DNA from 3 places in the Thalassospira sp. Z349TD_5 genome. Region 3 is predicted to be linked to each of the others. Evidence: riboswitches for the same ligand, from Rfam matches in the RefSeq annotation. Region 3 holds a riboswitch; each other region holds the start of a gene.

Region 1 (10,361 bases), 2.3 Mb from region 3:
CAAGCCATGCAGGCCAATCACCACCAGTTCAGACCGGCGGTTTTCGCCGTCCGTCCACGGGCGGTCAAAGTACCGCTGGAACCGTTCGCCAACGCCTTGGACCACATGGCGCATCGGTTTGCCCGGCACATCAAGGAAGCCCTTGATACGCAGCACATCAAACTGACGTACAACTTCAATCAAACGCTTTTCCAGAACCGCCGGATCGGCCACCGCATCAAGAGACACAACGAAGCTATCGAAATCGTCATGGTCGTGTTCATGGCCATCATCATGATGCGACGGGCGGCTATCAAGATCATCCTCGGCCGCGGCACCCAGCCCCAGCAGAATGGCATTTTCAATGCGTGAATGATCGGTAGCGATAATTTTGACTGACGGGCGTTTCAGTTGGGCACGAATGTCGGCTTCAACCTTGGTCCGTTCGGCGTCACTCAGAAGATCGGTTTTGTTGAGCACAACCATATCCGCACAGTGAAGCTGTTCTTCAAACAGTTCTTCAAGCGGGCTTTCGTGATCAAGGCTGTCATCGGCTTCGCGCTGGGCCTGAACCGCATGGTGATCATGGGCAAACAGCCCGTCACGCAATGCTGCACCATCCAGCACGGCCACCACACCATCGACCGTCACACGTGATCTGATTTCCGGCCAGCTAAACGCCTTTACCAGTGGTTTTGGCAGGGCCAGACCAGATGTTTCAATCACGATGTGATCGGGTGGGGTTTCGCGGTCAATCAGGCCTTGAATAGTTGGCAGGAAATCATCGGCCACCGTGCAGCAAATACAGCCATTGGCAAGCTCGACCACGTCATCTTCGGCGCAGCCTTCAATGCCACAGCCATTGATGATGCCGCGATCAACACCAAGGTCGCCAAATTCATTGATGATCAGTGCAATCCGTTTGCCATTGGCGTTTTCCAGCATGTTGCGGATCATGGTGGTTTTGCCTGCACCGAGAAAACCGGTAATCACAGTTGCCGGGATTTTACCCAATTGAGCCATTCTCAAATTCCTTAAATTTCAATTCTTTGTGGGGTTATTTGACCTGCATCGGAATGCCGGCAACCACCAGCGTTACCTTATCTGCAAGTGCCGCCATACGTTGATGCAGCCGTCCGGCATGATCGCGAAAGGCCCGCGCCATGGCATTTTCCGGCACGATCCCGAAACCGACCTCGTTTGACACAAAAACAACCGGGATGTCGAGGGTCGGAACCAGATCGCACAAGCGATCAAATTCGGCCTCGATATCGCGGTCTTCAAGCATCAGGTTGGTCACCCATAAGGTCAGGCAATCAACCAGAACCGGCTGTGCGTCGGGCTGATTACATGCGCGAAGGGCGGCACAAAGATCCAGTGGTTCCTCGATCGTATGCCACAGATCGCCGCGTGTTTGTTTGTGAAGGTCGATGCGGTTGGTCATTTCCGCATCCCAGGCCCGTCCGGTGGCGATATAGGTTCCGCCTCCGGCTTGTCCGGCCTGTGTAATGAGGTTTTCGGCAAACCGGCTTTTGCCCGATCGGGCACCGCCAAGGATCAAATGTATCCCGGAAAGCGGTTCTGTATGGGTCATCGCGTTTTCCTCGCCATGGCCTCCCACCGAGGCCGGGTTGCGTCGCCACTACGCAAGAGAGACAAGAATAGTGACACCTTCGGCTGGTTTCCTGGCTGCGGGCATGAAAGCCATCCGCCTTCCCGGTTTCCCGGTGGCTGGCGCAAATGCGCCCGGATCGCCCAACCCGATACAGTTGCGGGGGCAGCATCGGCATTTCACCGATTTCCCATCACCGAACGGTGCGCCGAACCTAACAGCTTTGCCTGTTCTGCCAAAGCGCTATCTCCGACCTAATCATAAGGTCAGTATTTGACAGAATTGCCTGCTTGAGACCCCCGGTCATTTAAGAGAACATAATATTATCACGCTGGAATGAGAGCCATAACAAGCGCCAGCCAGTGTGATGACCGGGGAAAAAAACAATCATAACCCGGTTGGTTGCAGTGACATGCAACTTGGAACTCTTGGGGTTAACTGGATATTTGCAAGATCAGATGGCAATTCATGCGCACCTACACAAAATCCGTGAACTAAAAACGCCAACCTGGATTACCTCATCACGCAAAGACATGTGGCTGGGGCTTCTTGAACGTTTGAACACGCAAGACAGAGCGTTTCATAGATTTCTTGATGACTACGCAGCAGATGACGACATCACGCTCGCACGGCGCGATGTGCGTAATATTTTTGCGCAAGATGCCGCAACCGGCGTGATTGCGACCATTTTCTGGTCTCATGCGCGCGGGATGCGTGTGAATGCCCTATCACTCCTTGTCCGCGACCTTCCAACATTGATCACATTGATGTCGGTAGCCGATTTTCGCAATGATGAGTTAAATGAACTGCTGGCCCAGCCCGGCATTTCGGTCCCGACAGCAAGCAAAATGCTGTCTGCCTGTGGCAAAACCTATTGTGGTATGCCCGCTGCTATCATTGATGACACCATCATTCAGGTCATCGAAAACAGCACCTTTGCCAGTGATTTTCCCAACATTGCGGAACTGCGTAACAAATCACGCAGCCGCCCGGTCCCCTATTACGAGGCGTACCTTCGTGATGTTACCGCGCTTTGCGAAAAATACGACATTACCAGTGACATGATTGACCGTTATCTTGCCGAATATGCCTTGGACAACACGTCGCAAAACGCGGAATTACAATCGGCATAATAGACATCCCACATGCCTTAATAGCGCTGATTAACCGCCGTTATGCGCCAGCCGGGTTGATCAACACCGTCAATATATTCCAGTCGCGTTAGCCCAAGTGTGTCGATGTGAAACGACAAGGCGGTTTCAAGCGATAGGCCAAGTGCATTGGCAAGCACCGCACGCACGGTCCCGCCGTGGATCACGGCGACAATATCGCGTCCCGCCCAATAGCGGTTTAGCCGACTGAAAATCGGCCCTACACGGGCAACAACATCAGAGAAACTTTCCCCGTTCGGGGGATGCTGACGGGCGAAATCCGTCCAGAATTTTGTTGTTTCGCCTTTGGGTAAATCATTCCAATGCTGCAATTCCCAAGCCCCGAAATGTTGCTCGGCAAGGGCTGTTTCGCGCGTTGGAACGACGTCTTCGTCAATCAGTTCCTGCAATTTAAGGGCGGTATCAAGTGTCCGCGATAAATGGCTCGTCACCCAGACGGCATCTTTTGGCAAATGGCGGGCCAGAGCACGTAGTGCTTTTTCGTCTGACAAATCAACGGGCATGTCGCTTCGGCCATAGACCAGCCGTTCCGGGTTAAGAACCGGCGCATGACGGACCAGCCACCAGCGTGTTGTTTGACTTTTCATAGTTCCCCCGCGGACTGCGTCTTTCTATCGACCCGAAGATAATGACATCAGATACCTCTTAGATATTGCCCATCGTCGCGACAAATCCAATAGCAACAAACAGTTCAGCCACCATTTGTGTCGCCCCCAAGACATCCCCGGTTTGTCCGCCAATTTGCCATCTGGCGATCCCCCCCATCAAAGCCGTCGCCAGCATCGCAGCCACAACAACCGAAACCATCACGACAGGCCCGGACAAAAGCCAAACAATCGCGATGGCAATCGCGACACCCAGCATCACATGACGCCATTTGGGTTGACCGGCATTCTTGCCAAGTCCGTTATCGCGCGCCGGTGAAAGAACCGTCATTAAAACTGGCATCGCACCGCGCGATGCCACCGCCATCACTAGCAAAAGCATAACCGCCTGCCCAGCGTCAGCAGCCCGCACCAGCAACGCAATGCGCAGCCCAAGACACAAGACAAGGGCCACCACGCCATACGTGCCAATACGGCTGTCACGCATGATTTCAAGTTTTCGAGCACGATCAAGCCCGCCGCCAAAACCATCGGCGCAATCGGCCAGACCATCTTCATGCATCGCCCCCGTCAACAGAACCAACGCAAGGACGGCGACAATGGCAAAAACCACCGCACTTTCCGTCAAATAAGCTGCCAACTGGGCCGGTATGAGGGCAATGCCGGCCAAAAACAGCCCAACCAAGGGCCAGCACCAGACCGACCGGGCAATCAAGGCTGGGTGAAAATCATTGATCTGGAAAACCGGCACCCGACTGAGCAGCACGAGCGCACGAAAGAAATCAGACACCACCGGAATCTTGCCTACAACAAAGGTGCTGTCTTCTGGTGGGTTTTCGGTGCCACCATCAGAACTTTGCATATTTGTTTCGTTTTGATTATGATCTTTAGATGCCGTCATTTTTCGATTTTCGATCTGGTGTTATGGTGACCATAGGCCTAGGTTGAGGCCTCAATTATTTAGAAGGTTTCGTTGTTGCTCAAAGACCGCGCATCAAAACACTTTTCACTGCTAGCTTAAGCTGTTTGCCCCCAAACGACAGCTTATAGCGAAACGTCCTAAGCAATTGGGCTCTCAACCTAATCTTTACCGTAACAGAAGCCAAGCGGAACACGCTTGACGCCACCGCCTGCCAGCCGGAGACCAACATGTTCAACCCGAAGCACCCGCCGCAAAACCTTGACGAAATCCGCGCCCTCCTTGCCGATCTGCCATCAGCAGACAGTGAGGCACAGGCAGCCGTTTTGCAGCGTGAGCCAACTCTGACAAAACCGGCAGGATCGCTGGGACGGCTTGAAGATTTCAGCCTGTGGCTGGCGGGATGGCAAGGAACGTCGCGCCCCAATATGTCGCGCCCGCGCGTCACTGTCTTTGCTGGCAGCCATGGTGTCGTGGCACAGGGTGTTTCGGCCTTTCCGGCAACGGTCAATCAGCAGATGGTTGAAAACTTTATCAATGGCGGGGCCGCCATCAACCAGATTTGCAAATCGGTTGATGCCGAACTGCGTGTGATGGAAGTCGCCCTTGAAATTCCCACCAATGATTTCAGCCAAGAACCTGCCATGGATGATGAGGGCTGTGCGGAGGCCATGGCGTTTGGCATGAGTGCGATTGAAAAGGGGCTCGATTTGTTTGTCCCCGGCGAAATGGGCATTGGCAACACCAGCTCGGCCGCGGCCATTGCGCACGCGTTGTATGGTGGTGAGGCTGCTGACTGGACCGGTCGGGGAACCGGAATTGATGACGAAACCCTGATCCGTAAAACCCGTGTCGTGGGTGATGCCATCATTCTGCACAAAAATCAGATGCATGACGGGCTTGATGTTCTGCGCTGTGTCGGGGGACGTGAAATTGCCGCCATGGCCGGGGCGATTATTGCCGCCCGTTTTGCGCGTGTGCCGGTTCTACTTGATGGATATGTGTCCTGTGCGGCGGCCGCCGTCTTGGCCGCCATCCGCCCCGATGCACTTGATCACTGTCTGGTTGGCCATGTGTCGGCAGAGCCCGGCCACAGTCGCCTTATTGAAAAGCTGGGCAAGAAGGCGCTGATTGATTTCGGGATGCGCCTTGGTGAAGGATCGGGTGCCGCATTGGCGATCCCGCTTCTGCGCGCGGCTGCGGAATGCCACAACAACATGGCGACCTTTGACAAGGCAGGCGTTGACGGCAAGGATTAGGACTTAAAGCCTGAACCCACTGAGCAAAGCCAAGGATGCACAACAATAGCGCCGATTAAATCGGTGCTATTTTTTTGTCCGTTCGCTCATCAGGTGCTCAACATGGCGGCCCTGGAACATGGTGATATTGATCCCGTGACCAAATTTGATCGCCCGTTCATCATCACAACGACACAGGATCACACGGGTATCACCGGACTCGGCAACCGCATCACGCATGGCTGTTTTATGCTCGTCATCCATGCTTTCCATGTCCGTATCCCAGATCATTTTGATCATATCAACGCCAAGCTTGTTGCGGTTGATATAGGGCAGCGACAGATGACTGATGCCGTCAATACAGATGCGATAGCCACGATCCCGGCAGAAATCACGCGCAAAGAAAAACGCCCCAAGATCAGCGAAAATATCGATCTTTTGCAGTTCCAGAACAATCGTGCCGCGTTGACCGGCCTTAACGTTACTATCGAACGTCAGAAAATCAGGGGATAACAGGGTCGATACATTTAGATTAATACTGACCGACCCGGTAACCGACGCATCATTGCTGCGCGTCAGCAGCGACAGCATGCGACGGTCCAGGATTTCTGTGAGATGCTGGAACAGCCAGCGATTGGACAACACATTGACATCGGGCAGCAGGGTTTCCTGCAAATCCTTGATTGAAATGAACAGTTCGTGGAAGACCGGCGTCGGGTTGGCGTCCCCAACCACCGCACAAATTGCCTGACGGCGCATCAGATTTGATAAATCGGCCCGCCGCAGGGATTCATCAATACGCCCCAGAATTTTGGGCGTTAACGGCATCCTATCATCACCATAATCGGGATGATCATTGTGACGTTCGGCGGCCTTGCTGACCACACGCGGGCGATTGGCGTTGGAGCGCACCAGTGTCTGGGTCAGATGCAGGAAATCCTTATATTCCTGCCCGACATCGAAATAATCGGTAAAGGTTGCCGGTGCGCCACTTTCATCCTTGCCATCGCTGATCAACGGATCATCGTTAAACAGGAATTTCAGCCGGAAAATGACCGCATTGACCTCATCCATCTCGGCGGCATCGAAAATGAAAATCAGATCCTGATTGGACAGGGTAAAGATGCGCCCGGTGACTTCAGGGACGATTTCTTCAAAGGCGCCAATGGCCGTGCGGATATGATGGTCACGGCGGTTAAACGCCAACAATTTTGAAAAATGCACATGAATAGCCCCCACCCCTTCCTTACGCCGTTCAAGGCGTCGCACATAGTCGACGAGGAAGGCTTCAGGTGATGGAAGTGAGCTATCAGACATAAATATGATGACCAGATTGTGTGTTGCGCCGGAAACAGAGCCGATACTCCGCCCGTATTATCATAGGGCCTGCTAATTAACAGCTTATGTATTTATCATCCCCACCTATTGAAACCAAAGGTGAAAATCGGACAAATTCAGGCGACGATCCGAAAAAGATAAGTCGTAGCTTTCCGCTATTCAAACTGATAGTTTCAGCGCGATTTAGCATCTAACAAACAGGGTTGAAAACAATATGTGGCGACGCAAACGCATTCTGGTAACCGGTGGTGCGGGATTTCTAGGTTCGCATCTGTGCGAACGCCTGCTTGGAGAAGGGCATGACGTGCTTTGCGTCGATAACTTCTTCACCGGAACCAAGGATAATATTGTCCATTTGCTCGAAAACCCACATTTCGAGCTGATGCGTCACGATGTAACCTTCCCGCTCTATCTTGAAGTTGACGAGATTTATAACCTCGCCTGCCCGGCTTCCCCGATTCACTATCAGCACGACCCGGTCCAGACGACCAAAACCAGCGTGCATGGTGCGATCAATATGCTCGGCCTCGCCAAACGTGTTGGTGCCAAAATATTCCAGGCATCCACCAGCGAAGTTTACGGTGACCCGGAAGTCCATCCGCAAACCGAAGATTACCGCGGCAGCGTCAATCCAATTGGTCCGCGCGCCTGCTATGACGAAGGCAAGCGCTGCGCTGAGACACTGTTCTTTGATTACCATCGCCAGCATGGCCTTGAAATCAAGGTTGCCCGTATCTTCAACACCTATGGCCCGCGCATGCACCCGCAAGATGGCCGGGTAGTATCAAACTTTATCATTCAGGCCCTTCAGGGCGAAGACATCACCATTTATGGCAATGGCGAACAAACCCGTTCGTTCTGTTTCTATTCCGACCTTCTGGAAGGGTTCATTCGTTTGATGGCCACCGATCCGTCGGTCAGCGGTCCGATGAACCTTGGCAATCCGCATGAAATCACCATTCGCGAACTGGCCGAACGCGTGATTGACATGACCGGGGCAAAATCCAAACTGATCTTTAAGGACCTGCCAGCAGACGATCCGTTGCAGCGCAAGCCCGACATTACCTTTGCCCGCAATACTTTGGGGTGGGAGCCGACTGTCGCCCTTGAAACCGGTCTCGGGTCTACCATCGACTATTTCCGCAATCTGATTGCCCAACACGGCTGATCCCACGTCTTGTGATCCCACGTCCTTGGATTTGGAAAAATGGATATCAAAGCTTTCTTCGATGCTGAATTTGACGAGCATCTTGATCTGGTCAACAAGACCCGCGAAGTAACCCGCGATGCCTTTATCGAATTGGTCGAGATTTGCACCGATGCCTTAAACGACGGCAACAAATTGCTGTTTTTTGGCAATGGCGGATCAGCCGCAGATGCCCAGCATATCGCGACTGAATTTACGGTGCGCTATGTTCATGACCGCCGTGCCCTTCCGGCGATTGCGTTGACGACCGATAGCTCCACATTGACGGCAATCGGCAATGATTTCGGGTTTGATCATTTGTTTTCGCGCCAGATTGAGGCGCTTGGCAATCCTGATGACGTCGCGATTGGCATTTCGACATCGGGCAACAGCAAGAACGTCAATCTTGGTCTGGCCAAGGCGCGCGAGATGGGACTGGTTGCGACCGGCTGGACCGGCAAGACTGGCGGCGACATGGTTGATCTTTGCGACCCACTGATGATTGTGCCCAGCAATACCACTGCCCGTATTCAGGAAATGCACATTCAGATCGGTCAGATGCTGGTGGGCGCACTTGAACATACGCTTGGTTTGGCCAAGAAATAATTCGATCCTTTCGCGATAACGACACAGCAAAGACATCAAAAATGACCGATCTCAGCCATCTGGCCCTTCAGGTTGAACAACTCACCAACGCCAAGGTCCTGTGCATTGGTGATGTCATGCTCGATCGGTTTGTCTATGGCACGGTAAACCGCATTTCCCCCGAAGCCCCGATCCCGATCATTCGGGTCGAGCGCGAAAGTGCGATGCTGGGCGGGGCGGGCAATGTCGCGCGCAATGCCACCGCCCTTGGGGCGGCTGTGCAGTTCTTATCACTGGTCGGTGATGACCTTCCCGGACGCGAAGTCATGGAATATGTCGCTAATGACGCCGGTGTTGAGCCCTATATCCAGACAGAGCGCAACCGTCCAACCACGATCAAGACCCGCTATATCGCCAGCGGGCAGCAATTATTACGATCTGACAACGAAACCACATCGCCCATTGCAGCAGATACCATCAGCAACCTTTCCGCCCTTGCCGGTCAGCTGTCCCCGGATGTCGAAGCGATCATTCTGTCGGACTATGGCAAGGGTGTCTTGCATCCGGATGTTGTCGCAAGTGCAATCAATGCGGCCCGTGCGGCAGGCAAACCGGTGATTGTTGACCCCAAAGGGACCGATTACAGCATCTATCGCGGGGCCACGGTTGTGACGCCAAACCGCGCCGAAGCACAGGCTGCCACTGGCATTGCTGTTAACAGCGACGAAGATGCCATTGCCGCCGCGACCAAAATCATCACCGATTGCGGCATTGATAACGTCCTTCTGACCAGAAGCCAGGACGGTATGACGTTGGTGACCAAAGACGGAGAGGCCATTCATCTTCCGACCGAAGCACGCGAAGTTTTTGATGTCTCAGGGGCCGGGGATACGGTTGTTGCCTGCCTTGCAGCGGCGATTGCGGCGGGATCGAGCCTTTCAGATGCGGCGCGCATTGCCAATGTGGCGGCGGGCATCGTGGTCGGTAAAATCGGCACGGCGATTGTTTACCCCGATGAGTTGATTTCCGCCCTGCATCACCATGACCTGATGATTGGCGAAGCCAAACTGATGCCACTTGATCGCATGGTGGACCGTGCGGAGCGTTGGCGGCGTAAGGGATATAAGGTCGGCTTTACCAATGGCTGCTTTGATCTTTTGCATCCCGGTCATCTTAGCTTGCTCAAACAAGCGCGCGCGGCCTGTGACCGGCTGATTGTCGGGCTTAATTCCGATGCATCGGTCAAACGGCTTAAGGGCGAAGCCCGCCCGGTTCAGTCCGAAGCGGCCCGTGCGGCTGTACTTGGATCGCTTGAAACCATCAGTGGCGTGGTGATTTTTGGTGAAGACACCCCGGTTAACCTGATTTCGGCGATCAAACCCGACATTCTGGTCAAGGGCGCGGATTACACCATTGATAAGGTGGTCGGGGCCGAGATCGTTCAAGGGTATGGCGGCAAGGTGGTTCTGGCCAATCTGGAAGACGGTTTTTCAACCACATCGACCATTGCACGCATGAACAAGGGCAAGGACTGACCTTAAGCGTCATCCGGCCACGGCATCACGCGAAGGTCTGGCCAGATGCTTTGCCATCTGGCGGTTTTGGCTTCATAGACCTGACGGATCGGCAAGACCGGGTTGGGGATGATCGTGCCGCTTAAAACTGCGTCCAGCCCAAACGGGACATACAGACGATATCCATCAGGATCTTTGCGCAGTCCGATGGCG
Region 2 (10,361 bases), 1.4 Mb from region 3:
GGTTCCCCGCCGCGACCCATGCGGGTTGCGGTGACCTTGGCCAGTTTTTCAACCGGGAACGGATTTTCAGCCTGCCAGTACAAACGATATTTGAACTGATAACTGTTGCCGGCCTTGGCCGGTTCATCAGGCACCCAGAATGACGCAATATTGTCGTGAATTTCGTCATCGGTCGGAATTTCAATCAGCTGAACAGCGCCCTTGTTCCAGTCTTCAAGCGGTTCAACCCACAGGCTGGGACGGCGGTGATAGCGCACCCCATCAAGATAATGGCTGACCTCACGGTCGCGCTGCATCAAACCAAAACCACGTGGCGTGTGATCGCCAAAGGCGGAAGCGCGGATGACTTCGGGGTTGTTGAGCTGTCGCCAGATACGTTCACCACTGCCGGTCCAAAGCTCCAAACCGTCGGAATCGTGGACTTCCGGGCGCCAGTCAAACCGGAATGATTTGTTTTGTTCGGAATACCAGAACATGCTGGTCAGCGGCGCAATGCCAAGACGTTCGATGTCTTTGCGGATAAACAGGTGCTTTTCGATGTCCATCGTGACCCCTTTGCCACGATAGAGTAGGAATTTATACGCACCCGAAATGCTGGGCCCATCGAGCAGGGCATAGATGGTTACCGGGTCTTCGGCCGATTTGGCAGGTTCGATGTAAAATTCGCGAAAATCGGGGAATTCTTCGGGGACGGATGTCGCGGTATTGACCGTGATGCCACGTGCGGACAGGCCATACTGGCCTTCATCGCCGATGGCGCGGAAATAGGATGCACCAAGAAATGCCGCCCAATCCTGGGTTTTCCAGTCATCGCGTTCAAGGTTTTCATGCAGGCGGAATCCGGCAAAGCCACTGTTGTCGGACAGTTTACGCGCAATGCTGTCTTCGGGCATGTCAAAGTAATCCGGACGATAGATAACTTCACGCGCCGCCCCGTCTTCAAGCAGATACATGTGCACCGGCTTGGCGAAATACATACCCAAGTGGAAGAACGTCATCGGATAAGTGCCCGACCCATCGGCAAACGGCGAATGGTCGCGTTTGTAATGCAGCTTTCCGTGGGTGTCGTAATCGATCTTGCCGACAATCTCGGGGTCGGGTGCGATGGGGGCAACATAGTCCTTCGTTGCCATCGTACGCGCCCGGTTGATCAGTGCGTCAAAATCAAAGTTCTGCGCATCGCCAAGCTCAAGCGTGTCGTTCGCGGCCATTGCCGCACCAAACATCGACATGCCCGGCAGGATGACACCTGCGGCGGCCACGGATTTCAAAAAACGTCTGCGTTCCAAAGAAGTTGTCATTCACCAAGTCCCGTTTATCGAATATGCCGGAATAATACCTGACAGTGTGGAGGTAATCGGGACAAATGATGGCAAATTCAAGGTCGTAATCACTGCATCTTATGCATGGTACCCCGCAGGAATAGCATTTCATAAGAAAGAACGATACCGCCGGGCGATATCGATCTTGGTGGAGTTGCGATACTTGAAATAAACGTGACGACAGTTGCCGGGCGGTTGCGGGTGCGTGCTGGGATCAGTTGGTTTGATCTTGGCGAAACATCATCATGCCGCCGTGATACAGCACATCATTTTCAAAATATCCATCGGCGGTAAAACCGGTGTCATCCTGATAGGTAACGTAGTTTCCCGAAATTTGATAATCGCCCTGATAGGCCGATTGTTGTGTTCCGCGTGCCTCGTCATAGCGACCGTCAGAACGCAACTCCTGGCGGACATACCCATCCTCGGTGACCCACATGCCGACATAAGGATGCGGTGACGTTTGTAATGCTGTTCTCATCTCTGTCTCCTGCGGGAAGGCTGCTGATGGTGCGAACACCATCAGCAGGAGTATCAAACGTGATAAGAAAACGTGACGTCTCATGATGGAAGCCTGCGTCTTGGTTCGAATTAGTTAGAATGCCGACGCGGTTGGACGGACGATGACTTCGTTGACGTTGACATCTGCCGGTTGATCAAGCGCGTAAAGAACAGCACGTGCAATGGCATCCGGGGAAAGGGCAATTTGACGGAACTGCTTTAGCATTTCCTTGCCGGTTTCATCCGTGATGTCATGGCCAAGTTCGGTTTCGACCACGCCCGGTGAAATGATCGTCACGCGAACATTTTCGCTTTCTTGACGCAGTCCTTCGGAAATGGCCCAAACGGCATATTTGGTCGCACAGTAAACGGCGGCACTTGGTGCGATGACATGGGCGGCAATAGATGCGGTATTGATTACATGCCCGATGCCCTGTTCCTTAAAGATCGGAAGGACCGCGGCAATGCCATTCAAAACGCCGCGAATATTGACATTGATCATATTGTCCCATTCGTCGGTTTTAAGTTCCGCCATATGGGAAAGCGGCATGACACCAGCATTGTTGAAGATCGCATCTACACGGCCAAACATGTTCTTTGCATGATAGACAAGTGCTTCGACACTTTCGCCGTTGGTGACATCGACCGCGCGCGCCATTGCTTTGCCACCCGATGCTTCGATTTCGGTGGCAAGTTGGTCAAGTCGTTCGGTGCGGCGCGCACCCAGAACGACGTTTGCACCACGGCTGGCCAGAAGTTTGGCGGTGGCTTCGCCGATGCCGCTGCTGGCACCGGTGATGATAACGGTTTTGTTTTCGACGTGATTGGCTGGGTTCGACATGACATCCTCCGTGTGTTTGTGTCATGGCCTTACTGTGTCGTTTTCGATGCGTTTGATGAATACACAGAACTCGACATCGATTGCCTAATCCTCCAAATCTGGTTTGAGGCACTTTGCGATGCTGTTTCGCGGTGTATACTGGAGCCATGGAAAACAAAGGGTTTGGGTGATGGATAACTTTCAACGGCTATGTCACTTAATTGACAAATACTGTGAACCGGATGGGGCTGTGCGCACAGCGGTTGAACCGGTATGGATGTATCGTTCGACCGGCCCAACCCTTAAGGTGCCAACGATTTACAAGCCCTGTCTGTGTCTGATCATTTCCGGTGCCAAGGAAGTTACGCTCGGTCAGGAAGTCTATCGCTATGCGCCGGGGCAGTTGCTTGCGGCGTCGGTGGACTTGCCATTGGTCGGGCATGTGACTGATGCGACACCTGATCTGCCCTATCGCAGTTTGTCTCTTGATCTCGATGGGAAAATTCTTGGCGATCTTGTTGCCTGCATGGATTTGAACATCGGGGGCGACGGCGACAGTTTCAGGGGCCTGTTCGTCGAAGAAACATCCGCAGGACTTGTTGATGCGGTCTTGCGTGTCGTTGAGCTTCTCGAACACCCCGAAGAAATACCGGTGATGTTGCCGCTTTTGATGCGCGAAGTGCATTACCGCCTGTTAAGAACCGGGCAGGGTGCCTTGATTGCCCGTCTGGCGATGGGCGGCAGCAATATGCAGCGGATTTCAGCCGTGCTGCGTTTGATGAAGGATAATTTCCACAAACCGCTCCGGGTCGATGAATTGGCCAGTCATGCCAATATGAGCGCGTCTTCCTTCCATCATCATTTCAAGCAGGTGACCGCCATGAGCCCACTGCAGTATCAAAAACGCCTGCGCTTAACCACGGCCCGGCAAATCATGTTGGCCGAAATGAAGGATGCGGCCAGTGCGGCCTATGAGGTGGGATACGAAAGTACATCCCAGTTCAGCCGCGAATATGCCCGCATGTTTGGGGCGCCACCGATGCGTGACGTGGCGTCAATTCTAAGCCAGCCATCAGGGCTTGATGGGGCGGAACCTTCCGTTCATTAGGCACGCTAAAATGCGTCTGCGACGTGTGTTGTCCGCAATTCGCTTGACGGGTACGGGGGGCTGTGTGACATCCTCATTGTGTTGGTATCCGTAAAGGATAAAGGGAATTCGACGCAGCCGCGCCAATTGGCAAGGTTGCCAACCGAAGCTGCCCCCGCAACTGTAGGCGGTGAGTACTTTTCTGATGAAATGCCACTGGGGTTTACCCTGGGAAGGCAGAAAAAGTGTGACGACCCGCGAGCCAGGAGACCTGCCAACATCACGACACTGGACCGGGCGGGGTGCCCCGGAAAATGTCGGCCATGTGTTACGGTCGCTGGCAGGATATCAATCATCCCGCCCTTTCTTTGGCCCTGATACCGTCCGCCATTTCCCGACACTTTTGCCAGTCCATTGACGACAGGAATGGTTATGTTATGTTATAACATAACATGTATTGATTTGGGATGTTCGGTTTCAGGAAAAGTCTCCTTGGCCGTCATAATCCTTGGAAAGGGTACAAAGTGATCACATTGAACAAACATGTTCTTGCAGCCGGGGTGTTTGCTGCGGGGCTGGCATCTGTTTCACAAAATGCATCGGCAACGGATTATCCGCTGACCTTGGAAAATTGCGGTCGTACGGTGACCTTCGATCAGGCGCCAACACGTGTTGTTTCGCTTGGACAAAGCAATACCGAAATTCTTTATATGCTGGGGCTGGCCGACCGGGTTGTCGGGACGGCTGTATGGTTTAATCCGGTTGCCGAGGAATACCGCGACGCCAATGCCAAAATAACGCGTCTCGCCGATAATGATCCCAGTTTCGAAAGTGTCGTCGGACAGAAGCCCGATCTGGTGACCAACCAATATCAGTGGCATGTCGGGCCCAATGGGGCGGTGGGGACCATTAAACAGTTTTCCGAGCTTTCCATTCCGGTCTATACCGCACCCGCCGATTGCGTGGGCAAGGACAATACCACCGGCGGCGATGGCACGCGCATTGACGCGTTTTCTATGGATTTGATTTATCGCACGATTACCGAAATGGCGCAGATTTTTGATGTTGAAGAACGCGGCGCCGAACTGACGGCGGACCTTCGTGCGCGTGAACAGGCGGCGCGTGATCGCGTCAGTGACGTTGATGGTCGTGGGATCAGTGCCCTGTTCTGGTTCTCAAGTGCGGAACTTGATGTTGATCCGTTTGTTGCCGGGCAAAAAGGCGCATCGGCCTATATCGCCAATGTACTGGGCGTGAAAAACGTCATCGAAAGTGACGATGAATGGCCAAAAGTTGGTTGGGAAACAATTGCACGATCCAACCCCGACATCATTGCGATTGGCAAGATGGACCGTCGTCGCTTCCCGGCCGATGACTGGGAACTCAAGATGAAATTCCTACAATCGGATCCGGTCACACGTCAAATGAACGCGGTTAAAAATGATCATGTGATCGTCCTTGATGCGTTGTCGATGAACCCGACGATCCGCACGATCAACGGCATCGAAAAACTGGCCGACGCCGTTGAAGGCTTCCATACGGACGCCAGCAATTGATCGGTCTGCTTTCACTTGCCTTCACCAACCGCATCAGCGCGACGCTTGCCGCGCTGATGCTTCTGTGCGTGACATTGGCCTTTGCCGCATCAGTTGGTGAGACGGCCATTCCAATGCAAACCGTCATCAATACCATTGCCAATCATGTCTGGAATGCCGGGCATGAGGTTGATGTCATTGATGCAGGCATTGTCTGGAATTACCGGTTAAGCCGTGCGGTGGTTGCGGCGAGTTGCGGGGCATCATTGGCGGTCGCCGGTGCTGTATTGCAGGGCTTGCTGCGCAATGCGTTGGCCGATCCCTATTTGTTGGGGATTTCGGCCGGGGCATCGACCGGGGCGGTCAGTGTCGCAATTCTTGGATTGGGGGCCGGGGTACTTGGGTTGTCGGTCGGGGCCTTTATCGGGTCGCTGGTGGCATTTGCATTTGTTGCCTTATTGTCGCTTCAGGCGGGCAGGGGAACCGGGGCCATCATTCTGGCTGGCGTTGCCGGGTCGCAACTTTTCAATGCGATGACCTCTTTTATCGTGACCAAATCTGCCAGTGCTGAAGAAGCCCGCGGGATCATGTTCTGGTTGCTGGGCAATCTAAGTGGTGTGCGCTGGCCCGACGTCTGGTTGGCCTTGCCGGTGGCCATTGTTGGTCTTGTAATCTGTTTTGGCTATTCGCGTGCTCTGGATGCCTTCACCTTTGGCCGGGATTCAGCCGCTTCCCTTGGTGTGCCTGTTCGGCGCGCCTATGTCGTGCTGATTGGCTGTGCCGCCCTGATGACGGCTGTGATGGTCAGTATTGTTGGGTCTATCGGGTTTGTTGGCTTGGTAATTCCGCATGCCGCACGGTTTTTTGTCGGCACACGCCATAGTGCTCTTTTGCCGGTATCGGCCCTTATTGGTGCGCTGTTTCTTGTCTGTGCCGATATTTTCTCACGCATGATTGTGCCGGGTCAGGTCCTGCCCATCGGGGTGATCACGGCCTTGATCGGTGCGCCGGCCTTTGCCTTGATCCTCTGTCATGGAAGGGTCCTTCGATGAGTTTTGAATTGCGAAATGTTGATTGGCGGGCCGGTTTTAAAAAAATCATTTCCGATGTGACAATCGCGGTAAAACCCGGCGAGTTCCTTGGCCTGATCGGGCCGAACGGCTCGGGTAAAACCACATTGATGTCGGTTTTGGGCGGCCTTCGTCGACCATCGCGCGGCGATGCCATTTTGGATGGGCAGGCGTTAAAAAACATCGGGCGGCGCAATCTTGCGCGGCGCATCGGATTTGTCGAACAACAGGCCGACACCATTGACCGGATCACGGTGACCGAGGCGGTGTCGCTTGGCAGGACGCCGTATCTCAGTTTGCTGTCGCCATGGTCGCAAAATGATGATGTGGTGGTGGACGATGCCCTTGACGCGGTCGATATGCGATCGATGAAAGACCGCATGTGGCACACGCTTTCGGGCGGTGAAAAACAGCGGGTCCATATCGCCCGCGCACTGGCACAGGAACCGGAATTTCTGTTGCTTGATGAACCAACCAACCATCTTGATATCCGTCATCAGCTGGGCATTCTTGAACTGGTCCGACGATTGCCGGTAACAGTGGTTGCGGCCTTGCATGATTTGAACCATGCGGCGATGTTTTGTGACCGGATCGCGATGATGGATGGTGGAAAATTACGCGCAATTGGGACCCCGCAAGATATCCTCATACCAGAAAATCTGCGCGATGTTTTTGGGGTGTCGGCAACGGTGGAACCCGATGATATCCATCCGGGGCGCTGCATGATCCGCTATCATGCCGGGGGTGCAAATACAGACACAGACGTCGTGTCAGATTTCACGGAAATGAAAGCAGACATAAAAAAAGACCGGATTGCGTAAATCCGGTCTTTTGAAAGTGCGATGGTGCGGTGGCTTATTTCTGTTCGCGAGCAACCGCGCGCCAGCCGATATCCCGGCGGCAAAAACCATCCTGCCAGTCAATTGCATCAACCGCCTCATAGGCGCGTTTTTGCGTTTCGGTGACAGTCGCACCGCGTGCGGTAACCCCCAAAACGCGGCCCCCCGTCGCGGTCAGCTTATCACCAGCCATTTTGGTTCCGGCATGCAGAACCTTGACCTTGTCCATGGCGTCTGCCGCGGCGACGTTTTTGATCTCGGTGCCTTTTTCATAAGACCCCGGATATCCTTTTGCCGCCATCACAACCACCATGGCGGTTTCCTCATACCATTGTGGTTTGACGGTATCGAGGGTTCCGCTGGCCGCCCCATCAAGGATATCAAGAACGTCTGATTTAAGCCGGGTCATCAGGACCTGACATTCCGGGTCGCCAAAGCGAATGTTGTATTCGATCAGTTTCGGATTGCCCGCGTCATCAATCATCAGACCGGCAAACAAAACGCCCTTGAACGGATGGCCTTCGTCGGCCATGCCCTTAACCGTGGGCACAATGATTTGTTCCATGACCTTGGTTTCGACGTCCTTGGTGAAAACCGGGGCCGGGGAATAAGCGCCCATGCCGCCGGTATTGGGGCCGGTGTCGCCTTCGCCAACCGCCTTGTGGTCCTGTGCAGCGACCAGTGGAATGACGTTTTCGCCGTCACACACCGCAAAGAAGGATGCTTCTTCGCCAACAAGGAATTCTTCAATGACAATTTCTGCACCGGCATCGCCAAACTTGCCGCCGACCATGCATTCGTCAATCGCAGCAAAGGCTTCGTCAATTGTCATACAAATGATCACGCCTTTACCGGCGGCAAGGCCATCGGTCTTAACCACAATCGGCGCGCCGTGTGTTTTGACAAACACTTTGGCATCATCCGGGGTTGTGAACCGTCCATAGGCAGCAGTCGGCACACCGAACTTTGCCACCATGTCCTTCATGAAGCCCTTGGAGCCTTCAAGCTGGGCGGCGGCCTTGGAACAGCCAAACGATTTGATCCCGGCGGCATCAAGTGCATCGACAAGGCCGGCAACCAGTGGGGCCTCGGGACCAACCACGACCAGATCAACCGCGTTGTCCTTGGCAAACGTCACCAGACCGTCAACATCGCCATCGGAAATCGTCACGCATTCGGCCGAATCCGCGATTCCGGCATTGCCCGGTGCGCACCAGAGTTTGGAAATGCGCGGGCTGCGCGCAATTGCCCAGCAAAGTGCGTGCTCGCGTCCACCGCCGCCAACGACCAGAACCTTCATGACTTTATCCTTCGACTTGTCCGATTGCTTGATGGTCCGTGCGGGATGAACTAGGCTTGTGGCACAGTTCATCCCGCCAATGATTTAAAGCGGGCTTTTAGCATAAAGTGCCCTTGATGACGCAAGATTTGTTCGACCCTTTTGCCCCGGTTCCTGAAACCCCCGCGAAATCGGGAAATGCGCCCGAATTTTCGGTGTCCGACCTGTCCAACGCGTTAAAGAACACCGTTGAAGATGCCTTTTCGTTTGTGCGCGTGCGCGGTGAAATTTCCGGGTTCAAGCGTGCCAGCAGCGGCCATATGTATCTAGCGCTTAAGGACGATAAGGCGGTTCTGGACGGGGTCTGCTGGCGCGGGCAGGCGGGGAAGCTTGGCCTTGTGCCCGAAGACGGTATGGAAGTCATCGTTACCGGGCGGTTGACTACATTTCCCGGACGGTCGAAATACCAGATTGTCATCGAAACGATGGAAGTTGCGGGCGAAGGCGCGCTTTTAAAACTTCTGGAAGAACGTAAAAAGAAGCTGGCGGGCGAAGGCCTGTTTGACGCGGACCGCAAAAAGCCGATCCCGTTTTTGCCCGATGTGATTGGCATTGTGACATCCCCGACGGGGGCAGTGATCCGCGACATCATGCATCGCCTGCGCGATCGTTTTCCGCGCCGGGTTTTGTTATGGCCGGTGATTGTGCAGGGAAAAGGGTCTGCCGAACAGGTGGCCGAAGCCGTGCGGGGTTTTAACGATCTTTTGCCCTATGGCCATATTCCGCGCCCCGATGTGTTGATTGTCGCGCGTGGCGGTGGATCGCTTGAAGACTTATGGGCCTTTAACGAGGAAGTGGTTGCCCGTGCGGTGGCCTATTCTGACATTCCGGTGATTTCCGCCGTCGGGCATGAAACCGATACCACCCTGATTGATTTTGTATCTGATCTGCGTGCACCCACCCCGACCGGGGCGGCGGAAAAGGCCGTGCCTGTGCGAGGAGACCTGATCGGTCAGATCGAAGAAAACGGATTGCGGTTGTCGCAAGCGGTCCGGCGGTTGGGTGTCGAAAAGAAGACGGCCCTTGAGAGTCTGGCGCGGGGTTTGGGCGATCCCAAAAGGATGCTCGAAGAACGCAATCAGATGTTGGACAACTGGGCGGATCGGTTGCCGCGTTCGGCGGTCAATGTCGTGAGCCAAGCCCGTGCGCGGCTCAATGAAACCAGCGCACGGCTGGTCAGTCCGCGTGAACAGCTTTCGGAAAAACGCGGGCGGCTTGAAAATGCTGCTGTGCGGCTGGACGGGGCGATGAAGTCGGCCTTGCAACTGCAAAAGTCCCGTCTAGACCGCGCGTCTGCCGGGTTGCGCCCAAGTGACGCCAAACGCGATGTTGATCGGGCCCGCAAACAGATTACGGATCTTGGTACACGCATGGGTGCAGCGGTTAAAAATACCCTGACGCGTGAAGCCGAAGGACTGGCGCGCTATGATCGTCTGCTGGAAAGTTATTCTTATCGCAATGTCCTGAAACGCGGCTTTGCCGTGGTGCGCGACGGGGCGGGGAATCTGGTGGAAAAATCCGCCGATATTATCACCGGGCAGGGATATGATCTTGAGCTGGGTGATGGCGTGACCCGTGTTACGGCTGGCGATGCGACAATTGGGCCTGTATCAACGCCGACAGCCCCGACGTCAGGTGGTTCGCGTGATGGCGAAGATATGCCAGTTAAAGCGGTTGCCACATCAAAGCCCGAAACGGCCAGCAAACCAAAAGCCGTCAAAAAGAAAGACCCACAACCAAAAGACGATGACAGGCAAGGGAGCCTTTTGTAATGCGCTTGGCAATCACCACCCTTATCGCAGCTGCTGGACTCTTCGCGGCCACCACAGTCAGGGCCGCAGAACCAGC
Region 3 (10,361 bases):
CATCGCGTTATCCGAATTGCCACGCCAATAGGCACCGGCCACCTTCATCAGTTTGAAGGATTTACCGATTTTACCCGTGGACGGCGCATGCGGCCCGCGGCAAAGATCAATGAAATCACCTTGGCGGTAACAGGTAATGGTTTCCGTTTCCGGCAGGTCGCGGATGATCTCGGCTTTATAGTTCTCACCCTTATCAAGGAAGAACTTGATCGCCTCGTTGCGGTCCCAGACTTCACGCACGATCGGCTCGTTGCGTTCAACGATCTTGTGCATCTGCTTTTCGATCTTGACCAGATCGTCGGGCGTGAACGGGGTTTCGCGGGCGAAATCGTAATAAAAGCCGTTTTCAATCGACGGGCCAATGGTGACCTGCGTGTCAGGATAAAGCTCCTGCACGGCTTCGGCCATCACATGCGCGCAGTCGTGCCGGATCAGCGGCAGAACCTCGTCATGCCCTTTGGTCACGATTTCGATGGTCGCATTGGTGTCAATCTCACGCGCAAGGTCGCGCACTTCGCCGTTGACGATGATGGCAAAGGATTTCTTTGCCAGTGAAGAACTGATGCTTTTTGCGACATCGAAACCCGAAACGGGACCGTCGAATTCGCGTACGGCGCCATCGGGAAGGGTCAGGGCAATCATGGTTGGCTCAACTCTGTTTTAACTGCGGGCATACAAGTGAAATGCACATTTCGAACCCGCATGTTTACGCGGGCGCAACGCACAAGAAAAGGAATTTCAGGATGAGGTCAAGTTCGCTCTTTGAAAAAAGCGACTTTCGGGGCAGCACAAAACGCCGCGACACCATTGCGGCGCGCAGGGGATGTCTTAAAGATCAACTTTTTGTCGGCATGGCCGGTCATTGATGCTTTCCCGTTTCGTGATCAGCCAATATAACAGGTGAAACGCACACGGCAACATAGAAGGTACCATAGCCTGCGACCTGCAATGTCGATGACAAGCCATTGCCAGTTATGGCCTTTACCCGAATGTTCATGTCTGTGTTACAAAACCAAATAACGGCGCGTCACCACCGCCAGAAGGGAGCCCCACATGTCCAGCCCGGAAGTTCGCCGGAACATTATGTTCTTGAGCTTATGCGTCGCACTGTCTGCCAGTGCGATGTCCCTGATTTTTACGGTTGCCGCCGTCATCGGCTATTCGCTTGCCACCGATAAGTCGCTTTCGACCCTGCCGATTGCCTTCATGATGATTGCCATGATGGCCATGACCGCACCTTCGGCTATGGTGATGGCCAAATTTGGCCGTCGTTTCGGGTTCTGGATGGGCTCAGGCATCGCCATGCTGGGCGCGCTGTCTGGCATGGGGGCAGTGTATTACAGCAACTTCTGGCTTTTGTGTGTGGCTTGCGCCTGCATCGGCGCTGGCAACGCCATTGCCATGCAGTACCGGTTTGCTGCGGCCGAGGCAGCCCCGCCGGAATTTCGTGCCCGCGCCATTTCCTACACCATGCTCGGTGGGTTGGCATCCGCCTTTATCGGCCCCAATCTGGCAAGTTTTGCCCGTGACTGGTTTGAAACCGTACCGTTCCTTGGCACCTTTGTCGCGCTGATCGGATTGCAGGTCTTATTGATCATTGCCATCGGGCAATTGCGTCTTCCTGATGCGCGCGGTGTCAAACATGTCGAACCGGCCCGCGCGCTTAAAACCGTTCTGGGCCAGCCCGCAATCATCATCGCCATTTTTGCCGGTGCGCTGGGCTATGCGGTGATGAGCTTTGTTATGACCGCAACGCCACTTGCGATCCTGGATTGCGATTACGTGTTTGGCGATGCCGCCTTTATCATTCAGTGGCATGTGGTCGGCATGTATGCGCCGGGCTTCTTTACCGGCAATCTGATCAAACGCTTTGGCGCACTTAAAGTCATTCAGGCCGGGGCGATCTTGAATTTCGTCTGTCTGGCGGTTGCTTTGTCCGGTGAGGATCTTCTTGTCAACTTCTGGGTGTCATTGGTGATCCTTGGGGTTGCGTGGAACTTCATGTTTGTCGGGGCCACGACCTTCCTGACCGAAAACTATCGTCCGTCCGAACAGGCCCGGGTGCAGGCCATCAACGAATTTGTTGTCTTTGGCACGGTTGCCATCGGGTCGTTGTCGGCAGGCACGATCTATGCCGCGTCTGGCTGGATTACCTTGCTCTATAGTGCGGCCTTGCCGGTTGGTCTGGTTTTGCTGGTGGTCTCGGTCTATGCGCTGCGCCGTCCCCGACAGATGGCTTAAACCGTAAGAGCACAATCAAACGACAAAGGGCCGCATCAGCGGCCCTTTGTGCGTTCAGAAGGCTGATACGCCCGATCAATGATGCCCGGTCAGAATTTCAAGGGCATGGGACCGGAACTCACGGTTATAAAGCACAAGTGTGACCCACGCGGCACAGACGATAAAGGCCACCGGATGGTAAAACCATGCCAGGGCGGACAGTGCGAAGAAATAGGCGCGAATACCGCGATTGAAATTATGGGCCGACATCATGCTCATGCGTGCTGCCCGGGCGGCGGCGCGCGCGGCATCGGGGTCGCTGGGGTCCGGTGCCGCCCCAATCAGGATCGAACAATAATTCGACAGCCGAAACGCCCATGTGAACTTAAAGAACGCATAGATAAAGATCACCACCAGCAGCACCACCTTGCATTCCCAAACCCCCGCCGTGGTGACCGCAGCAAAGGGCAGGGTGGCGACAGTTTCAATCGCCTTTTGCGTATAGCCAAGCAAGGCGACCAGACCGATCAAAACCAGAATGGTCGTCGATGAGAAAAAGCTGATGCCCGTAATCAGGTTACCGGCAATCGATGTATCGACCATGCGAATGTCGCGTTGGAGCATCTGCTCCATCCAGCGATGACGATTGCGCGCCATATGCGCCGAAATGGAATTGCGCCTGCGCGGGCCCGCATCGGCAAAGATCGTATAGCCAATCCACCAGGCAAATGCCCAGCAAATCGCAACAACATCAAGAACGGTAAATTCGGGCATACTTGTATCCATGCAAAAGGATGTTTGGCGCGTATTACTCTATATCCTACTGACATGTCGGCATTCTTCGCAATCTTCTTTGGCAATGCTGGATCTGAGGGGCATCTCGTCGGGATGTTCCATGTGCATAGCTGATGGTCATATCACCAGTTCGGGTTGAGTTTTGCCGCAATTCAGAGTATCAGCAGCGCAAATTTTCATTGGAGAGTGACATGAGCGAACTCGAGAACGATCTTGGCGAAGACATTGATTTCGATGATTTCGAATCTCATACCGAAAAACTGCTGAAAGACGGACGCACCAAGGACGATCTGTTCGAGTTTGTCGGCTTTATGAACATCAACGAAGTCGGCACCCACATGATTGCCGCTGAAATGGTGCTCGACGAAGACGCCATCAACCAGATGAGCCGCGACTTGCGCAAGCTGGAACTCGATCTGTCCCCACTGGGGGAACTGACCGGCGGGCTTAAAGGCGGCGAAGACGTCAAACGTGCCCTTGGTGCGCTGTTCCTTGAGCTGGTTGAGCTGTGCGACCTTGACGCAGATGACGAAGACGCCGGCGAGCTGTCCGAAGAAGCCCTGCTGTTGCTGAACTTCATCAAACGTTTCAACCCGCAGATGCGCCGTTTGACGGTCGCACTGACTGACACCGACGATGACGATGTGTCGTGCGAATATGAAGTCACCAACTGGTAACCAATGGCTTGCCGTTACGGCGAAATATATGTAGGCAAAAGGCGGGGCTGTAACACCCCGCCTTTTTCTGTTTTGGAGCCACGCGCGTGACCGCCCAAATACCAGTAGATGCGACCAAACGTTTTCAATCCTATCTTGATCGTCATGCAAGCGGCCAGGAAGCCATGCCCGATGCAGAACGCTTGCGCCAATGGATTGTTGATCATGCCGATGATTTTGGCGCGGTGATGGAATGTGATCTGAAAACCTGCCCAAAAATCGTCTATGATTTTTCGAGTGAGGGCGATGTCGTGATTGGCAACACCAGCGACCCGGCCCGCCAAACCGATATCATGTGGCAGCAACTGGCAAACGCCAATGCGCCGGTCGGCATTGGGCGCTACCGCGAAGACCGCGTGTGTTATCAGTCCGATCAATTCAAGACCGACGGCGAAGCCCGTAGCCAGCATCTCGGCATTGATCTGTTCGCCCCGGCGGGGACACCGGTCTTTGCTCCGCTGGATGGCGTGGTCCACAGCTTTGCCGACAACAACCTGCATCTCGATTACGGCCCGACCATCATTTTGGAACATACCCCCGAACCGGGCATTCGGTTCTATACCCTTTATGGTCATCTAAGCGCTGCATCGCTGGATGGCTTGCACAAGGGCAAAGCCTTCAAAAAGGGCGATCTTGTCTGCCGGTTTGGCAATTTCCCGATCAATGGCGACTGGATCCCGCATCTACATTTTCAGATCATCTTTGATATGCTCGGCCGCGAAGGCGATTTCTTTGGCGCGGCCAAACCGTCTGAATGGGATATCTGGGCAAACATCTGTCCGAACCCGAACCTGATGTTGCAGATGCCCGAAAATGTCACCGCCAGCCGGGACGGGATGTAAATGCAACCCCGTTTAAAGGCAGGCCTCTGGGTGCGTGGTCAAATCGCGATTTGCCAATCATCGTCGATCATCGCCATGATCGCCCATATGGGCAACGAAGACGCCGGGGCTGTACTGGTCAAACTCAACCGCTTTGCCAACGGCTGCTTTGTTTATTCGCGCGTAACCACCCTTGATGGCGATATGGGCTGGATGCAGGTCGCCGGCGGCCCGGAGGGGGGCCGCGAAACCGAATTTAACTGTGACGAATACTGGCGCAAACAGGTTGCGTTTGACCGCGATGTCTGGGTTCTGGAGGTCGAAGACCACAAAGGCGAGTACGAACTTGATGCCCCGATTGTCGATTTTTAAGGGCCGCTATCGGTCAAAATAAAAGGCCGGCAACATTGTGCCGACCTTTATAAATGCGTCTCTGTAGGGGCGTCGCCTTAGGCGGTGCGCTGCAACAGGTGGTAACCGAAATCGGTCTCAACCACATCAGAAGTCGCACCAACATCCATGGTGAAGGCCGCCGCATCAAATTCCGGAACCATCATACCACGGCCAAAGAAGCCAAGATCGCCACCCTGCTGACCGGACGGGCAATCGGAATTGGCTTTGGCCAGCTCTGCGAAATCACCACCATTGGCAACCTGATCTTTAAGACCATTGATTTCAGTCAGGGCTTCTTCTTTGGTACGGGTGGCGGTCGAGCGTGCCGAACCGGCATACATCAGAAGAATGTGCGACGCGCGAACTTGTTCACTCATAATGGGTCCTTTCATCCGCCAATGGCTTGCGTTTGGCGGGTTTTATGCAAGATTAGAAATTATGGATAAGGTCCAGGGTCCAAATTCATGTACAGCCGTATACACCTGTACATGAGCTTGAACCCTAGACATTGACCATGCCTTGTGGCTTGTTACGACAAAATGATCAGAGATGAAAGAGAAGAGGCAGATAGATGCTTGCTGTTGTGTCCCCGGCAAAGAAACTGGATTTCGAAACAGATGCGCCAGAAATGGCTGTTTCCCAACCTGTGTTTCTCGATGACACCGAGGAGCTTATTGAAGTTGCTCGCAAAAAAAGCCGTCGCGATTTGATGAAGCTGATGGGGATAAGTGAAAATCTCGCTGATCTCAATTATCAGCGCTTTGCCCATTTCTCACGGCCTTTTGATCGCACCAATGCCAAACCGGCGGTGTTTGCATTTCGCGGTGATACCTATGTCGGGCTTGATGCCGATACCATGAAGGCCAAGGATATTGATTGGGCCGAAGATCATTTTCGCATGCTTTCGGGGCTCTATGGCCTACTGAAACCACGTGATTTGATGCAGCCCTACCGGCTTGAAATGGGTACAAAGCTTGCCAATGCACGCGGCAAAGACCTGTATGCCTTCTGGGGCGATAAAATTGCCCATGAGATTAACCGCCTGACCGATGGCTACAAAGACCGCAGCCTGATCAATCTGGCATCGAACGAATATTTCAAATCGGTCAAGACCAAAACCCTTGAAGGACCGGTCATTACCCCGGTTTTCAAAGAGGTCAAAGCCGGGGTTGCCAAGGTTATTGGGTTTTCGGCAAAGCGTGCACGCGGTATGATGGCGCGCTTTATGATCGATAATCGCCTTGAGACCCCCGAAGGTCTTAAGAAGTTCGCGGTAGATGGCTATGGCTATCAGGATGATCTTTCGACAGAAACCGAGTGGGTCTTTACCCGCGTTCACGACTGATAACAAACAAGACTGGCAACAAATTCGGTGACAGAAATGACCGACGAGCATCTTGAACAGCTCGAGGAAGAAAACCACTTGCCCGAGGCACACCCGTTCTCTGGTTATTTGCGGACTTTCTTCCGCGGGCCGGGCCGCTCACGCAGCCTGACCCGCGAAGAGGCGTTTGACGCCTTTTCAATGATCCTGCGCGATGAGGTCGAACCGATCCAGCTTGGCGCGTTTTTGCTGATGCTGCGCTATCGGGCTGAAACCCCCGACGAGCTGGCCGGGATGATTGAAGCTGTGCGCAAGGCCGCACGCCTTGATACCGACGATGGCCCCGAAGCCGAGGCAGAAGGCCGTCCCATGCTGGATTGGCCGTCCTATGCGGCGGGTCGGTCGCGGGGCTTGCCGTGGTTTGTTCTTTCCGCACTTCTTTTGTCGAAAAACGGCGTGCCGGTCCTGATGCATGGCTATAATTCGCATCTTGTGAATGGTGTCGGCACGGAAACAGCGGTCAAGGCACTTAAATTGCCGGTGGCGATGTCTGCCGAAGAAGCCCGGTCTGACATCGCCTCACAGGGGTTTGCCTATCTTCCGCTGCGTCACATGCATCCGAAGTTACAGGAACTGATTGGTCTGCGGCCGCTGTTGGGGTTGCGCAGTCCGGTCAATACCTTGTTGCGTCTGTTAAACCCGCTGCAAGCACGCGCCGCATTCCTTGGCGTGTTTCACCCGGCATTCCTTGATGTCCATCGTGAAACCGGAAAACTGCTTGATCTGCCGCGTATTGGCGTGATCAAGGGCGGTGGCGGGGAGGCCGAACGCACCCCGTTCAAACATGTCGATTTGCGCATGCTCGATAATGGTGAACTCGGGGATGTGCGCTGGCCGGCCTTGCTGCCCAGAACCGAAAAAGACATCGAAGAACAAAGCCCGGTAACCTTGAAGCACTTTTTCGATGTCTGGCGGGGCGATGTCGATGATGCGCCTGCGATTGCACGGATCAAGGGCAGTGCCGCCATGGGGGCGTTCCTTGCCGGTAAGGCCGATTATATCGATGAGGCCGAAACGCTGATCGATGGCTGGTGGGATGCGCGCGACAAAAATGTCGGGTAGGGCGTTTTGATCTGACCCTTATGTCGTCACGCACGGCACCGACAAGAACTCAAAAAGGGACGATTGCCGTCCCTTTTTTCATGCTCAGAACGAAGAATTCGGTTCTTTAAGAAACGCCAGTTCGTCCTCTGTTGACGTCCGGCCCAGAATATCATTGCGGTGCGGGTAGCGACCAAAACGGTCAATGATCTGCTTATGCTTGATTTCAAATTTCAGGTTGTTTTCAAGGCCGGGCTGATCAAACAGTTCCATCGCAATGTCATGCATTGCCTCGGATTCCGAGTGCATATAGGGCATATACAAGAATGCCCGTTCCTCGGGTTTTACAATCTTCTTGTCTGCCCCTGCGGCAATCGCTTCCTGTGCCAGAACAAGGGCAAGTGTATCGGTGGCAAAGGATGCAGGACTGTCGCGAAACATGTTGCGTGAAAACTGATCAAGCACAATGATTTCCGCCAGACGCCCATGGGCGGTTTTACGCCAGCGATAAAATTCCCCCGCACTGGCCGCCGCATGAAAATCGGCAAACCGTTCGGTAATATGACGGTCAAGCGCAAGGTCCTTGATAAACCATTGTTTCTGTTCGAGTTCCTTGAACCAGAAAACCAGAACTGTTTCAGGTGTCATAACGCATCCGCCCCTTATTCTTGAGATTTTGGGTGTTGAAGTTTGGCTGATCTTAGGGGGGCAGGTGCGTAACGTCGAGTTTTCTGCAGTCGTATGACGAAATATTTAAAAGTATGAATTGTAATGGTTGACACCCCATCACCGCCGATGGATTATGACGATGTCTTGGGTGTCGATCTTTCCGATCGGCTTAAAAGGGAACGTGGTGCGTTTTGGGAAAGTCCCTTAAGCAATGCCACGGCTGCCCCCGCAACTGTAAGCGGTCTTGAGCGTTACACATGCCACTGGTGATGACCGGGAAGGCGTAATGTTCTGAAAACCGCGAGCCAGGAGACCTGCCTTGGACCATCAGCCACACATTGGTTGATGTGAAACTGTTGGACGCCGGGGTGAGCGTCAGGTTGCAGGGAAAATGCGGTTTCTTTATCGATCCGGACATCTGCTTCCAGCCATCCTATCGTTCTTGTCCTAACCCTGTGCGTTGGTATTTGCCTTACGCACATCGTTTTTGGAAGAGACGATACCATGTTGAAAACGCCTTTAAGGCTTGCTGTCGCAGCAGTCTGTACTTTACTGGCTTCTGGCTCTGCGCAGGCGCATTTCCAGTTGGCCTATACGCCGGAAGTAAACATCACCAAAGCCGGTGATCACGCCGTCAAACTGATTTTCTGGCACCCGTTTGAAAACGGCCATGTCATGGATATGGGCGAACCGCTTGAATTCTATGCGGTGCATCGCGGTGAAAAGATTGATTTAAAATCAACGCTTTCCCCGATCACCTTCAAGGGATCTGAAAACAGTGCTGCGGCATATGACGGCACCTTGACGCTTAAACGCAGTGGTGACTACGTCATGGTGGTGGTGCCCGAGCCATACTATGAGGAAAGCGAGGATATCTATATCCAGCAGATCACCAAATCCTACATCAACCGCAATGAAATCCCGACCGACTGGATGGATGCGCAAGGGTTGAAAACCGAAATTCTGCCGCTCAACCGTCCGACCAACATTGTTGCCGGATCGACCTTCACCGGCCGTGTCCTGTCCGAAGGCAAACCCGCCGCCGGGGTCGAGATTGAAATCGAATACATGGCCGCCGAACCTGATATGGCCAACAACCAACCGCAAGAACCAACCGCATCTCCGATGCCGGGCGGTGCGATTGTCGCCATTTCCGATGACAATGGGTATTTCACGTTCGGCGTTCCCAAGGCCGGTTTTTGGGGATTTGCCGCGCTGGGCAGTGGTCCTGATAAAGAATATCAGGATAAAGAACTTTCACAGGATGCAGTCCTGTGGGTTCGCGCCTATGATGTGAAATAGGTGTAGGGAAAAATTAGATGCATATCGTTGACGGGGCACTGGCTCCTGAAGTTTTGATTGGCGGGGGTGTTCTTGCCGTTGCGGGCCTTGGTCTTGGCCTGCGCAAACTGCCGATTGATAAAATTCCGGCAACCGGCGTGCTGTCGGCAACCTTCTTTGTCGCATCCCTTATTCATGTGCCGGTTGGTCCAAGCAGTGTGCATTTGATCATGAGCGGTCTGGCCGGGCTTGTGCTGGGTTGGACCGCGTTCCCCGCCTTGTTTGTTGGCTTGTTGTTACAGGCAGTCTTCTTTGGCTTTGGCGGCTTGACGGTTCTCGGCGTCAATACCGTCAATATTGCACTGCCTGCGGTGCTGATCGGGTTGACGTTTCGTGGTTTGGTCACACGAAGTTCACCGACAACCGCTGCTATTTGGGGCGGGATTGCCGGGGCGTCTTCGATCGCGGTAACGACCGTCTTTGTGGCGATCTCATTGGGGCTTAGTGGCGAGGGTTTCGTACCAGCTGCGAAGCTTGTGTTCTTTGCCCATATCCCGATCATGATCATCGAAGGCCTGATTTCAGCCGCCGCCATTTACCTGATTTGCAAGGTGAAGCCGGAACTGATGGCAACATCTGATCGTTCATATGACCGGGTCTATGATGATGCGCCGTACCCAATGACCACCGGGCAAACTGTACAAGTGACATCGGCGACGAGCGAGGCCAATAATGGCTAAATCTCTATCCGTGCTGGCCGTTACGGTGCTCCTTTTGGTCGCCGCAGCCGGACAGGCACAGGCACATAAGGTGATCGCATCCGTTTTTGCCAGCGGCACCGATATCGAAGGCGAAATCGGCTTTTCCAATGGCGACATGGCCGCCGACACAGTGGTTGAGGTGTTCGACACGCAGGGCAACAAGCTTGGTCAGACCAAAACCGACAGTGACGGCTTTTTCACCTATACGCCGACAAGTCAGGTCAACCATGTCTTTCGCGCCGATCTTGGTGCGGGTCATATTGCCAAGACTGTCTTTGAT

The links. Region 3 has a riboswitch for cobalamin ahead of AC0VXT_RS10190 (DUF4198 domain-containing protein). Riboswitches for the same ligand answer to the same signal wherever they lie in the genome.
Region 1: another riboswitch for cobalamin. It lies ahead of cobU (bifunctional adenosylcobinamide kinase/adenosylcobinamide-phosphate guanylyltransferase); the one in region 3 lies ahead of AC0VXT_RS10190 (DUF4198 domain-containing protein).
Region 2: another riboswitch for cobalamin. It lies ahead of AC0VXT_RS03655 (ABC transporter substrate-binding protein); the one in region 3 lies ahead of AC0VXT_RS10190 (DUF4198 domain-containing protein).

What each region holds. Positions count from the first base shown of each region.
Region 1 covers NZ_CM149654.1:4,529,235-4,539,595, reverse strand. Annotated here, with positions in the region: gene cobW (cobalamin biosynthesis protein CobW) at 1-1,002, opposite strand, end outside; gene cobU (bifunctional adenosylcobinamide kinase/adenosylcobinamide-phosphate guanylyltransferase) at 1,037-1,573, opposite strand; cobalamin riboswitch at 1,638-1,819, opposite strand; gene AC0VXT_RS20920 (hypothetical protein) at 2,050-2,724, shown strand; gene AC0VXT_RS20915 (histidine phosphatase family protein) at 2,742-3,350, opposite strand; gene cobS (adenosylcobinamide-GDP ribazoletransferase) at 3,409-4,230, opposite strand; gene cobT (nicotinate-nucleotide--dimethylbenzimidazole phosphoribosyltransferase) at 4,518-5,546, shown strand; gene AC0VXT_RS20900 (EAL domain-containing protein) at 5,613-6,842, opposite strand; gene AC0VXT_RS20895 (UDP-glucuronic acid decarboxylase family protein) at 7,078-8,031, shown strand; gene AC0VXT_RS20890 (D-sedoheptulose 7-phosphate isomerase) at 8,071-8,655, shown strand; gene rfaE1 (D-glycero-beta-D-manno-heptose-7-phosphate kinase) at 8,697-10,169, shown strand; gene AC0VXT_RS20880 (nucleotidyltransferase family protein) at 10,172-10,361, opposite strand, start outside.
Region 2 covers NZ_CM149654.1:830,455-840,815, forward strand. Annotated here, with positions in the region: gene AC0VXT_RS03635 (OpgD/OpgG family glucan biosynthesis protein) at 1-1,301, opposite strand, end outside; gene AC0VXT_RS03640 (Atu4866 domain-containing protein) at 1,537-1,803, opposite strand; gene AC0VXT_RS03645 (SDR family oxidoreductase) at 1,918-2,664, opposite strand; gene AC0VXT_RS03650 (AraC family transcriptional regulator) at 2,834-3,751, shown strand; cobalamin riboswitch at 3,817-4,023, shown strand; gene AC0VXT_RS03655 (ABC transporter substrate-binding protein) at 4,255-5,286, shown strand; gene AC0VXT_RS03660 (FecCD family ABC transporter permease) at 5,283-6,317, shown strand; gene AC0VXT_RS03665 (ABC transporter ATP-binding protein) at 6,314-7,156, shown strand; gene purD (phosphoribosylamine--glycine ligase) at 7,191-8,474, opposite strand; gene xseA (exodeoxyribonuclease VII large subunit) at 8,591-10,285, shown strand; gene AC0VXT_RS03680 (M23 family metallopeptidase) at 10,285-10,361, shown strand, end outside.
Region 3 covers NZ_CM149654.1:2,231,146-2,241,506, reverse strand. Annotated here, with positions in the region: gene thrS (threonine--tRNA ligase) at 1-642, opposite strand, end outside; gene AC0VXT_RS10235 (MFS transporter) at 1,054-2,241, shown strand; gene AC0VXT_RS10230 (DUF599 domain-containing protein) at 2,317-2,994, opposite strand; gene AC0VXT_RS10225 (hypothetical protein) at 3,207-3,692, shown strand; gene AC0VXT_RS10220 (peptidoglycan DD-metalloendopeptidase family protein) at 3,779-4,573, shown strand; gene AC0VXT_RS10215 (DUF1491 family protein) at 4,574-4,924, shown strand; gene AC0VXT_RS10210 (peptidylprolyl isomerase) at 5,002-5,322, opposite strand; gene yaaA (peroxide stress protein YaaA) at 5,517-6,290, shown strand; gene AC0VXT_RS10200 (glycosyl transferase family protein) at 6,327-7,391, shown strand; gene AC0VXT_RS10195 (DUF924 family protein) at 7,476-8,018, opposite strand; cobalamin riboswitch at 8,170-8,375, shown strand; gene AC0VXT_RS10190 (DUF4198 domain-containing protein) at 8,544-9,341, shown strand; gene cbiM (cobalt transporter CbiM) at 9,359-10,060, shown strand; gene AC0VXT_RS10180 (cobalt ABC transporter permease) at 10,053-10,361, shown strand, end outside.